Regions from separate parts of the Exiguobacterium sp. s57 genome, predicted to be linked through region 2. Evidence: a T-box and tRNA genes for the amino acid it is inferred to sense, from the RefSeq annotation. Region 2 holds a T-box; the other holds one or more tRNA genes.
The links. The T-box of region 2 lies ahead of ileS (isoleucine--tRNA ligase). A T-box ahead of a tRNA ligase gene usually reads a tRNA of that ligase, here a tRNA-Ile.
Positions count from the first base shown of each region.

Region 1: it has a tRNA-Ile gene. The T-box ahead of ileS (isoleucine--tRNA ligase) is inferred to sense a tRNA for this amino acid. The anticodon was not compared.

Region 1 covers NZ_JACSKR010000001.1:687,994-694,641, forward strand. The annotation lists gene KNO98_RS03580 (peptidoglycan D,D-transpeptidase FtsI family protein) at 1-300, opposite strand, end outside; gene KNO98_RS03585 (superoxide dismutase) at 458-1,066, opposite strand; gene KNO98_RS03590 (alpha-amylase) at 1,151-2,623, opposite strand; tRNA gene KNO98_RS03595 (tRNA-Ile) at 2,738-2,811, opposite strand; tRNA gene KNO98_RS03600 (tRNA-Met) at 2,819-2,892, opposite strand; gene KNO98_RS03605 (Na/Pi cotransporter family protein) at 3,000-4,643, opposite strand; gene KNO98_RS03610 (hypothetical protein) at 4,823-5,281, shown strand; gene KNO98_RS03615 (methyl-accepting chemotaxis protein) at 5,296-6,648, opposite strand, start outside.
Region 2 covers NZ_JACSKR010000001.1:47,680-54,327, reverse strand. The annotation lists gene ileS (isoleucine--tRNA ligase) at 1-2,265, opposite strand, end outside; T-box leader at 2,319-2,539, opposite strand; gene KNO98_RS00290 (DivIVA domain-containing protein) at 2,543-3,091, opposite strand; gene KNO98_RS00285 (YlmH family RNA-binding protein) at 3,111-3,881, opposite strand; gene KNO98_RS00280 (YggT family protein) at 3,885-4,154, opposite strand; gene KNO98_RS00275 (cell division protein SepF) at 4,159-4,629, opposite strand; gene KNO98_RS00270 (YggS family pyridoxal phosphate-dependent enzyme) at 4,653-5,306, opposite strand; gene KNO98_RS00265 (purine nucleoside phosphorylase YfiH/LACC1 family protein) at 5,303-6,064, opposite strand; gene ftsZ (cell division protein FtsZ) at 6,117-6,648, opposite strand, start outside.

The sequences.
Region 1 (6,648 bases), 640 kb from region 2:
CCGTTCATCCGTTTTCGTCACTTGCGAGCGGCGATACATGACCGAGTAATTCGAAATCGTATCCGCAAGCACTTGACCGTTACGGTCGTAAATCTTTCCTCGCGGTACCTCATACTTGATTTTACTCGACTCCGTTTTCTGTACTTCTCGAGCAATCAATTCCCCGTTCACGATTTGAACGACCCCTAACCGAAAAATAAGAGTTGCAAATAGAATGAAGACGATAAAAAATAGTAAATTCAAGCGTAACGGTAAGTGGTTTCGCCGTTTCTTCAGCACTTTCACACGATTTTTAGCCAAGCCCGTTAACTCCTTCCACAATCAATTCCTTCTATATTATAGAGAACAGTATAATCTGTCATTTTGTCCGATTTTCACTATATCATAATTTGTTTACAAAATAATGAAAAGCACAAAAAAACCCGGGACTCATGTAAGAGTCCCAGGTAAGAACAACTTATTTTGCGTCAGCGTACAATTTCGCGACATAATCCCAGTCGATGACATGGAAGAATGCATTGATGTAGTCAGGACGACGGTTTTGATAGTTCAAGTAGTAAGCGTGTTCCCAAACGTCAAGGCCAAGAATTGGCGAGACGCCTTCCATGATCGGTGAGTCTTGGTTAGGTGTAGACGTCACTTCAAGTTTCCCGTTTTTCACGACGAGCCATGCCCAGCCTGAACCGAAGCGAGTTGTTGCAGCTTTTGTGAACTCGTCTTTGAATGCGTCAAAGCTACCGAACGACTCGTCGATTGCAGAAGCCAGGTCTCCAGACGGCGTACCATTCTCATTTTTCTTCAAGAGCTTCCAGAAGAATGAATGGTTCCAATGACCGCCACCGTTGTTACGGACAGCAGTTTGAATGTCAGCAGGAAGTGAATCGATTTTTTGGAGTAAGTCTTCGAGTGAAGAGTACTCTACATCTTTCCCTTCGAGTGCATTGTTTACGTTTGTGACGTAAGTGTTGTGATGTTTTGTGTGGTGGATTTCCATCGTGCGAGCATCAATGTGTGGTTCGAGTGCATCATATGCGTAATCAAGTTTTGGTAATTCAAATTTAGCCATTACTAAAATCCCCCTTAAAAGTGTTTTGAACAACGTTCGTCTTAAATGTAACAGATATGTGACGGTCTACTCAATTCTAATGCTTCACTCGACATCTTCTTCCGGTAACGCCCAGACAGAAATAGACCCCGCCGCCACTTTAAATACCCCAAATCCTTCATCATCAATCTCAATTTTGTCCTCTAAGGTATTCGTCAAATCGACCCATGTTTCTCCAGAGCGCTCTTCACCAACGAACATTCTCTTTTCAGCCTCATCGGAATTTGAAATGAGAACGGCGCATCCTGAACGTTCAATCTCTTCTGCCCCATGGCGAACCCATCCAATGACATTCGACTCATCGAAGTAATCATCCTGGTCGCCGTAAGCTTTTTCACGACGAGCATATAGGAGCGTGTCAATCGCAAGTTTCATGCCATCAGTCGGGTGTGGTCCGTCAATACCGTAGTAATCTCCATAGAAGACACAAGGATACCCATCTTTACGAAGCAAGACGAGACCATAAGCGATTTGTTTAAACCATTCTTCTACCCACGATTCAAGCGCCTCCTCAGGCTGGGAATCGTGATTATCCACGAATGTCACCGCATGAAGGGGGTGTGACTGAACGAGTGTGTCATCAAAAATCGTTCGCATATCAAATGAAGCCCCTTCTTGCGATGCGCGATGCAAATTGTAATGAAGGGGAACATCGAACAAGTCGACGTGATAATCGATGTTATCAAGGAATGCTCGACACGCATCGAGGTCTGATTTCCAAAACTCCCCGACTAAATAGAATTCATCCCCCTTCTCTTCTCGCATCGTTTGGCTGAACTCTTTCACAAAATCATAGTTGATATGCTTAATTGCGTCCAAACGGAATCCGTCACATTTTGTTTCCTCGATGAACCATTTACCCCAGTTCAACACTTCCTCACGCACATCTGGGTGGTGATAATCGATATTTGCGAACATGAGGTAATCATAAACACCGAATTCGTCATCAACGTTATCATTCCACCGCTTATTCTCTCCAACGATGAAGTAAATACCAGAACGGTCAGTCGCCGCATCATAATCAGTTCCGTTAAAATGAGTGTAGTCCCATTTGAAATTCGAATATTTCCCGTCTCGAGCTTCATAATCAAACTTCGTCCAACCTTCAATTTCAAACGGCTCATCTGACAATACTTTTGTTCGGTCGTTCGGATCGACTTCTAATACTTCAAAGTTCTCGGTTGCATCCGCGCCTGCTTTATGGTTCATGACCACATCCATATAAATTTGCATACCTAACTCTTGTTGACAATACGCTGTTGCTTCGAGTAGTTCTTGTTTCGTTCCATATTTCGTGGCGATTGACCCTTTTTGATTAAATTCTCCTAAATCGTACAAGTCATAAACACCATAACCAGTGTCCTCACCACTTTGTCCCTTCGTAACAGGTGGTAACCAAAGGGCCGTGATTCCAGCTTTATTTAAGACTTCTGCTCTCTGTTTTAATCGCTTCCAATGTTTTTGGTCTGCCTCAACATGCCATTCAAAAAACTGCATCATGGTGTGATTTCGTTCCATTTTGTTCGCCTCATTTCATATTTTTCAAAAAACAAAATGCTAACGAGTATTTACCCACGATCATTAGATTGAAAACAAAAAAACAACTTTCACAAAATGAAAGTTGTCGGAAAATGGACCCTGTAGGACTTGAACCTACGACCGGACGGTTATGAGCCGTCTGCTCTAACCAGCTGAGCTAAGGGTCCTTATAAATAGCGGCGGAGGGAGTCGAACCCACGACCTCACGGGTATGAACCGTACGCTCTAGCCAGCTGAGCTACACCGCCATGTTGTTATACAGTAATAATATACTGAATATATTTTAGAGTGTCAAGGGAAATTCCTTACCGAACAGAAAAAAGCACTCCAAAAATTCATTTGGAGTGCCCAGTTCTTATACGGTTACTTCGTTTGCATCTTCTAGTGTGATTTCTGTGATATTCATCGCATGGTCACCGATTCGCTCAAGGTTTGAGAGCATATCAACGAAGAACATACCTGCTTGTCCATCACAAGTCCCTTTGTTCAAGCGGACGACGTGGTTTTTACGGAATTGACGCTCGAGCATATCAAGCTTCGCTTCCATTTCAATGACTTTACGTGCCTCGACCATATCACTGCTCGCCAACGTTTGAAGTGATTTCTCTAACGTTTCACGTGTGAGGTCATACATTTCAGTCAATTCTTTTTGAGCATCAGCCGACAGTGTGACTTTCGTAGCTGTCTTATAGTCGATTAACTCAATGATGTTTTCAACATGATCACCAATGCGTTCGATGTCGTTGATTGCATGCATGAGTGTCTTGTGCTCTTGTGATTCTTGTTCTGTCAAATCAACTGCGGCCAATTTCACGAGATAATCAGTAATTTTGGCATTTAACGAATTTAACGCTTCTTCGATATGAGCTGATTTTTCAGAGTGTTTTTTGTCGCCTGTAGTCAAATAGTTACGCGCTTCATCAAGACCAAGTTTTGCGAAATCTCCCATGCGGATGACTTCATATTTTGCTTGTTCTACGGCAATCGATGGTGACTGTTGAATGAAGATTGGATCTAAGTGTTGCGCTTTCGTGTCAACGATTGAATCTTCGCCAGGAACCATTTTCGTCACGAGCCAAGCAATCGAACCAATGAACCAGAACTGAATGAACGTATTGGCAAAGTTGAACGTACCGTGTGCGAATGCAATTTGCATCTTGTCTTCAATTGCTAAGAAGTCTGTAATCCAATAGATATAATTTGTAAAAGGAATTAACAAAATCATGAAGATTGTCGTACCAATCAAGTTGAAGATGACGTGCGCTGCTGCTGCACGTCGTGCGGCAACCGATGCACCGATTGATGCGAGAATCGCTGTGATTGTTGTTCCGATGTTATCACCGAACAATACTGGAAGTGCAGCGTCTAAGTCGATTGACCCTCCAGCATATAGCTCTTGTAAGATACCAATTGTTGCGGAAGATGATTGTACAATGACAGTAAATACTGTACCGACGATGACTCCGAGGAACGGATTGTCACTCATAGATTGTGTCAAGTCGATGAAATACTCACTTGAACGAAGTGGACGCATCCCGTCTCCCATCAACTCAAGACCGTAGAAAAGTGCCCCAAGACCAAAGATGACTTGTCCAAGGTGTTGAAAACGTTCTTTCTTAAAGAAGAAGAGCAGGACTGCACCGATTGCAATCATCGGAAGCGAATATTCACCGACATCGAATCCGATAATGAATGCCGTGACCGTTGTACCGATGTTTGCACCCATGATGACTCCAATTGCTTGACGAAGCGTCATGAAGCCAGCACTGACCAGCCCGACCGTAATAACGGTAGTACCTGAAGAAGATTGAATCAATACTGTAACGATAATCCCGGCGAGTACACCGAGGAAAGGATTCGTTGTATACTTATCAAGGATGTCTCGCAGGCGATTCCCTGCAGACTTTTGGAGTCCGTCTCCCATCGATTTGATCCCGAAGAGGAAGATCCCTAGACCTCCAAAAAACATGAATAACATTTCTTGCAAATTGTATTCCACGATTTTTGTACTCCTTTTAATTAAGAATTGGTTGGATTTGCTTGGTTTTTAATGCCCTACTCATTATGCCTTCATCGGCATCTTCATGTAAACACGTTTTATGTAAAAGTTTTATTAAAACGCTGTACCAAAATTGTCTATTTATGAGTCTTTGTAATATAACAGATTGGAGTTTTTATATGTTATCCACGATTTTCACGTTTCTCCGCTCAAGTCTAGTCCCTTCAAAACAAGTGTTACGACTTCGTCTTGCGCCACTACATGCTTATATGGGCGCAGCTTTTATTCTGACGCTTGTCATCACTACGTTAGATTTTTTAGTAATTCGTCCTGACTTTTTTATTCCGATGTGGCTATTTTTACACGGCTTCGCAATCTTCTTTTTCTATTTGATTTGGGTATCCATCATTGCTTTATTCGTCCAATTGTTTACGAAAATCTATTCAAAAAATATGTTGCCCTATCGTCAATCTTGGCCATATGCCGTGTCGATGACTCTTGTGCCGACTGTTCTGTTAGTCACGTTGTATCATATCAATTCAAATTTCATAGTTATTGGTTTGATTATTGGATTAGGGTATGTTATCTATCCTCTGACGAAAGTGCCACAAAAAAAACAACGTCGGGCGTCCTCTTGAACGCTCGACGTTGTTTATGTCGGTGACAATTCCTCAAGTGTTTGATTCAGTGCCTCACTTTGGTCTCCTAAGTTCGTGCCAGCATCTTGTAGTGAGCGTTGAACATTCGACCAACGATCTACCCCTTCATTTAAATCACTCAATTTCCGCTCAAGCAATGAACTGATTTCTCGTAACTTCTCATTCGATTCCATCAATTGAACGAGCCGCTCCCCTGTACTAGAGGTATGAACAGTAATCTCCTGAAACTCGTCTAGCTGAACTTTAATCTCGTGATCAATCGTCTCGATACCAGCCTCGACACGATCGACGGCACCTTTTAGAAGGTGAATCTCCCCAATGAAGTCATTGACTTCAGATAGCAAGTCTGTTCGTTCTATGTTCAGCGCTTCAATGGCACTGACCGCTAGAAGCGTGGCCTCATTTGTCATTTTGGCCAAGTTGCCCACTTCATTCGCAACGACAGCAAATCCTTTGCCGTGTTCTCCAGCTCGTGCCGCCTCGATTGATGCGTTTAATGACAGCATTTTTGTCGCTGTCGAGACGGAGAGGATACTCTTTAGCGCTTCATCTGCCTTTGAAGAGTTCACTTCACTTTCCATAAGCTTTTGCTGAATGGACTCAACTTGACGCTCGACATAGGCACTGACTTCTTTCACTGCAGAGAATGTTTCAAGCTCTTCATGTAAAATTGATTTTAATCGATTCCCTCGTTCATCCACACTTGTAATTTGTTGTTCGAGCATTTCAATTTGTTGTGTCACTTCTCTCATTTTAGATGAAGACCCGCTTGTCACACATTGATAAGAGTGACTCGTAGACTCTACAGTGGCTGCGACTTCTCTAAACTGTTCCACTTGATGGTGACTGTTCAATAGCTCTTGTTTGAAGACTGGCAAGCTCTTATTAAATGCTATTGCAGTTTTCCCCATCATTGTCATCGATTGATTCCACAGATGAATGAACGCATTGAATTCCGTTTCTAACATATGTATTTCCTTTGACTTTGCTCCAAGCATTACATAGTCGAATCGGCGCGACTCGACAGCGCGACGTAACGAATTGGCTAGAACACTTAATGACTTTACTTCACGGTGAATGAACCGTGTAAACATAAAGGTCATCCCAATCATCGCAATCAATAAGATGTAAACGATATGCCTCCGTAACTCACTCATCGAACCGAGAACAGATTCTTTCGTGACGACAAGAACGTAATCTGCTTTCAGTTCAGGAATCGGTACGGAAGCAATTAATAATCGCTCTGTTTCTATCACTTCCGATTTAGAATTCTCAAAGATATCTTCTATAGAACTGTCTGCCGTTATTCCTTTCTTCCCTGTCAATTGCACGACCGACTGCTCATT
Region 2 (6,648 bases):
GATTGGCGCCAACAGTTTTGTCAAGAGGACGACCGCATCGTACATGACCGTCTGAACGGCACGACGACGGAGATCGTCTTCACGCTCGATATACAAAATATCTTTTGTGAAGTCAAGGTAGAACGATGACAACTCGTTGACGCAGAAGTTATGAACGAGATGGTACACGGCCATGAAGTCAAATTCATCGTAGGCTTTAACAACTTTCGCCTGCAATTGCTTGAGCTTCGTTGCCATGAAACGGTCCGCTTCCGGCATATCTTCAAACGCGACACGCATCGATGGTTCAAAGCCGTTCAAGTTTCCAAGAAGGAAACGGATTGTGTTACGCATCTTCCGGTAAACTTCTGATACTTGTTTAAAGTTGTCATGTGACGCACGTACATCAGACTGATAGTCGACAGATGCGACCCAAAGACGTACGATTTCAGCACCGTACTGCTTCACGAGATCGTTCGGTGCAATGGTGTTACCAAGAGATTTCGACATTTTGCGTCCGTCCCCATCAAGAACGAAACCATGGCTCAAGACGTTACGGTACGGTGCTTTTCCTGTCGTCGCAACAGCCGTTGAGAGTGATGAGTTGAACCATCCGCGGTATTGGTCAGATCCTTCAAGGTAAAGATCTGCCGGACGACGAAGATTTTCACGTTCTTCTAACACACCGGCATGGGATGACCCTGAATCAAACCAGACGTCCATGATGTCGAGTTCTTTACGGAATTCTCCGTTCGGGCTGTTCGGATGTGTGAATCCTTCCGGAAGAAGATCTTTTGCTTCTCGCTCATACCAAACGTTTGAACCGTGTTCACGGAACAAGTTTGCGATGTGATCGATCGTCTCGTTCGTGATGATTTCCGTTCCATCTTCCGCATAGAAGATTGGGATCGGAACACCCCACGCACGCTGACGGCTGATGACCCAGTCTCCACGGTCACGAACCATGTTGTAAAGACGAGTCATTCCCCATTCCGGGACCCAGTTCACTTTTTCGACTTCACGGAGCATATCCTCTCGGAAATCTTTAATTGAAGCGAACCATTGCGGTGTCGCACGGAAGATGACCGGTTTCTTTGTACGCCAGTCATGTGGATACGAGTGTTTGATGAACTTTAAGTTGAGCAAATATCCATTCTCCTCAAGTTTCATCCCGATTTGCTTATTTGCATCCTCGTAGAATAGCCCTTCGTATCCAGGTGCTTCATCCGTCATATATCCACGGTCATCTACCGGACAAAGGACATCTAAGCCATATGCTTGTCCGACGCGATAGTCGTCTTCCCCGTGCCCAGGAGCTGTGTGGACGAGTCCTGTCGCATCCGCTGTGACGTGATCGCCAAGGACGACGAGTGACGTGCGTTCATACAACGGGTGTTGTGCCGTCATGTACTCGAAGTCACGTCCATTCCAAGAACCGCTCACTGTGTAATCTGACCATCCGAGCGCTGTCGTCACTTCTTCGACAAGCGTCTCAGCGACAATATAACCTTTTCCTTCATGTTCGATGCGCGTATACGTCAACTCATCACTCACCGCGATACCAAGGTTCGCCGGGATTGTCCAAGGTGTCGTCGTCCAGATGACAAAGTGATCGTTTGACGTCAACGTATCTTTCCCATCTACGACACGGAATGCCACGTAGATTGCTGGTGACTTTTTATCATAGTATTCAATTTCTGCCTCAGCGAGTGCCGATTCAGAAGATGGTGACCAATAGACAGGTTTTTTCCCTTTATAGATATAACCTTTTTCAGCCATCGTTCCGAACAAGCGAATCTGTGCAGCCTCATACTCAGGAAGGAGGGTGATGTATGGATTTTCAAAGTCTGCGAGAAGACCGAGACGTTTGAATTGTTCACGTTGCGAATTCACTTGCTCCATTGCATACTCCGCACACTTCTCTCGGAATTCAGCGACCGTCATCTCTTTACGGTTGACGCCTGCTTTTTGAAGGGCATTCTCGATTGGAAGTCCGTGTGTATCCCAACCTGGAATCATTGGAGACTGATATCCGTTCATCCCTTTGAAACGAACGATGATATCTTTTAATACTTTATTCATCGCGTGTCCCATGTGGATGTCGCCATTCGCGTATGGAGGTCCATCATGCAAGATGTATTGTGGTTTCCCAGCATTTTTTTCTTGCACCTTGTTATAAAGGTCCATGTCTTCCCATTCCGTTTGCATCGCTGGTTCGCGTTTTGGTAAATTCCCGCGCATCGCGAATTCAGTGTTTGGCATTAAAAGCGTGTCTTTGTAGTTCATCGAAACTCCTCCATCAACATTTTTTAGAAAACAAAAAAAACCAACCCATCCCTGATAGGGACGAGTTGGTTGACTCGCGGTACCACCCTACTAGCCTCACCTCAAATGAGACCGCTCTCGGTAACCGATAACGAGGTCAGGCGGACACGCTTACTCAAGTTCAGCGTGACAACTCATAGGGGATACCGATTCGAGTCTTTCTCTTAGGCTCTCACCGCCCCTAAGTCGCTTCGTAGGTATGACTCGATCGACGCGTCCTACTCAACGTGTTGATCATTTATCCATGTTGTTCTTCATTCTGTGTGACTTCGTCGTCATTATACGCAAGTTCAGTTCTATCGTCAAGAACCGTCTGCACAGGCGGCTCGCCGACAATCATTTCCCACTCCGTACTATTGAGGAGCTCCATTTGGGCATCTACGAGGACACGGAAACGTGTACGGTATAACTCAACCTTTTTGAGCATTTGAACGACTTCTCGTTCAGCAAGTTTCTCTTTTCGGGCTGCTTCTTCTTCACGGGCGTACGCCTCACGCTCTGCTTGTTTCAAAATGAGGCTCGCTTCTTTTTGAGCGTTGTTCTTCACTTCTTCCGCAGCTTCCTGTGCAACGATAATCGACTTGTTCAACGTATCTTCCATCGAGGAAAAGTAGTCAATGCGAGCTTGCATATCGTTGACGAGTTCTTCATACCGTCGATTCTCACGAATCAATAGTTCAAACTCTTTAATGATTTGATCTAAAAATTCATTGACCTCATCGATGTCGTACCCACGAAAACGGGAAGAGAATTCTTTATTATGAATATCAATCGGTGTCAACGCCATTCGACTTTCCTCCTAAAATTCAACGTATGGTGCCATACTGTATTTTAATTTTTTCACGTTTGGTCGAACCTAGAATTTCCATCAATTTGATGCGACCGTGTCCACGAACGGATAGAAGGTCGTCTGGTTCGAGAATGAAGCTCGCATCTTCAATGACTTTATGATTTACTTTGCAGTCGCCATGTTTGACGAGTGCTTGTGCTTTTTGACGGGACATGTTTAGAACCTCGCTCACAACCGTATCAAATCGTAAAGAAGAAACGATACCAAATCCTTCGATCCATTCAATTGTCGGAACGACAAGAATCTCGTCTTGCTCAACGGAGGAAATGCGAACTTTCGCTTTTCCGACACGATCCAAATTCATTTCGATGAATCCGACTGATTCACGCGTCGTCGCAAATTGTACAATCTCATCTTGAAGGACGACATCTCCAAACTTTTGACGTTTCAGCCCTGCATTGAGTAAGGTTCCCGTCACTTGTCGATGCGTCAAATCCACAAACTTTGTTGGGTATTCGATACGTCGGATTTCAATTTCAAAATCATGAGGATTCAGTTCATAGTAATCCGGCGCCAAAATAAGTCGACACCTTTCTGCGCCTTCGAATCCGCCATCACTATGCATAACAAGTTGATTACCGACAATCTGTTTGACGATTTGTTGTTCACGCGGGTCTAAAAAGTCCGTCAATTTCAACACATAACTACTCTCGACTTGTTGCACCCAGTCGAGCACTTGTTCGACGAACGCCCGTTCACTTGGTCTGTAGTGGTCATAGACGCTCATACATCACCCGAAAATCGCAGCAATTCCGGCTTGTGCCATACGAAGCACGAATAAAGCGACGATTGGAGAGATATCAAGCATGCCACCAATTGGTGGGATGATTCGACGAAACGGTGCCAAGAACGGTTCACACAAAGCCGATAAAATTTGACCAAACTTTGATTCACGTGCGTTCGGGAACCATGATAATAAGATATAGCCGATGAGAATCCAACTATAGATGCCAAGTAAATCACTCAACGTGTTGCCTAAGGCAGGAATTACATTTTCCATTCAGTTACCACCCTTTACTGTGAAGTTCATCCTCCGAGATCAAGTTTGAGATTGAGCCAGTCAATTCGACGTTGTTCGGAGTACACAGAATCGTGTTATGTCCAATCGAAGTCATCGACCCTTCCAATGCATAGACAACACCTGAAAGGAAGTTGACGACTTGACGCGATTGTTCTTTTGACATGCGTTGAAGATTGACGATGACAGCACGGTTTTCTTTTAGTTGATCACTAATGTCCTGTGCTTCAGCGAACACACGCGGTTCAGCCAATACGACTTTTGAACGTTCTTTCTTTTTCGTATTTAACGCGACGAGGTTATTCGCTGATTTTGGACGATCCTCTTGTTTCATGACCGATGTTTCAGTCGTTGAAGGAGTTGCTGTATTTGCGACGGCATACTCTTCTTCCTCATATGTGCTGTTCGGATCTTCCTCGAGTCCAAAGAAATCTTTCATTTTGTTTTTGATTGACATAACGGATTCCTCCTTAAGATATATTATTGCACAAGTACGGTACCAATACGAACAAACGATGCGCCCTCTTCAATTGCGATTGGATAATCGTTTGACATCCCCATCGACAGTTCCGTGCAAGGAGCGTGATCGTATCCTTTTGCCGTCACTTCATCACGTACATGGCGTAAACGACGGAACGTCTCACGAAGGATTGTCTCTTCTTCCGTGAACGGCGCCATTGTCATCAACCCAATGATTCGAATATGAGGATACTGTTTACAATTCTCGATGAATGGCATGACTTCCTCTATTTCAAGCCCATGTTTTGAATCTTCTCCTGACGTGTTCACTTGAACGAAACAATCAATTCTTCTGTTTGCTCGTTTATCAATCTCTGATGCGAGTGACAACCGATCTAGAGAATGAATGGCTGCGACGTGATCGATGATTTGTCTCACCTTGCGCGTCTGTAACGTACCGATAAAATGAAATCTCGCATCTTTCGGCAAGTTTTCGACTTTTTCGAGCAATGACTCCGGACGATTTTCTCCAAAATCACGAATCCCTTCTTCATAGAGGGCATTCGTCACATCCACGCCAACCGACTTCGTGACGGCGATTAACGTTGGTTCCACTCCTTGAACGTGCGCTGACATAATCGATTGAACTTGTTTTACATTATCTGAAATACTCACAATTTACGCTCCTTGACGATTACTGCTGCAAATCGGCGTTTAACCTCTCCATCACGATACGAGAAAAACGGGACGTCTGCACCAGTCGTTAAATTCGATTGGATGACGGTTGTGTCATGCTCTTTTGCCAATACTTCATTAACAGTCTGAAGTGATAAATGGGCATGATTGCCTGACTCATCTCGTACCGCTTGGTTATAGGCGATCGGCGAAACGGATTGAACCGCATCTAGTACACGACGGTCGACCTCATAGTCGTATCCTGAAATCGACGGACCGACAAGCATTTCCACTTCTTTAGCATCAATCCCCTTGTCTTCGAATGCGCGAATCATAGACTCGACGATATTACCGACAGTTCCCTTCCACCCGGCATGGGCGATCCCAATGACTCCATAGTCTTTTGCACAGAAGAAGAGCGGCACACAATCTGCAAAGACAAGTGCTAACGGCAACGATTCTTCCGTAGTTAAGAGACCATCTGTTTGCGGAATCGCTTCATCGTATCGAAATGCACCCTTCCCACGATCCGAGGCATTCACATATCGAACGCTCGTTTCATGTACTTGATCGGCCCACACCGAGCCTTCTAAAGAAAGGTTAGCTTGTTGAAAGAAAAACTGACGATTTAGAACGACCTGGTCAATGTCATCGTCGACGTGAAGTCCGACATTCCCTGCATTGTGTCCATCCGTTCGCGTTGTCACATAGGCGTGATAGCGATTCGTCTTTGTTTCCCATGTATGTAACAGTTGCATCGGTCTCTCCTTTTAGAAAAAGGGATGCCGAGAACCGGCATCCCTATCTTGTTTAGTTACGACGTTGTCTCACGAACGCAGGGATGTTAATCGTCTCATCTGGGACGTCTCCTCCATACACTGGGCGATGGAAGTTCCCTTCATCTTGTTGAGCCGTTTCATTTGCTTTTGGTTGAGGTTCCTTGTTCTCAACTTCAGGCTGCTTTTTCGGTTGCTGAGGGAACGGATTCGTCCCTTGCGCTTCCTCAGCGAATTCAGTTGCAATCACCGTAACGATGATTTCATCGTTCAAGTTTTCGTTGATAACCGAACCGAAAATCAAGTTCACTTCTTCATCGGCTGCACTTTGAACGATTTGAGCCGCTTCTGTCACTTCATACAAGCTGAGGCTAAGTCCACCCGTAATGTTCATCAAGACACCTTTTGCCCCTTCAATCGAAGATTCAAGAAGTGGAGACGAAATCGCTTTCTTTGCTGCTTCAATAGCTCGGTTTTCACCTGTAGCGACACCGACACCCATAAGAGCAGATCCTTTTTCCGTCATAATCGTTTTCACGTCAGCGAAGTCGAGGTTGATGAGACCT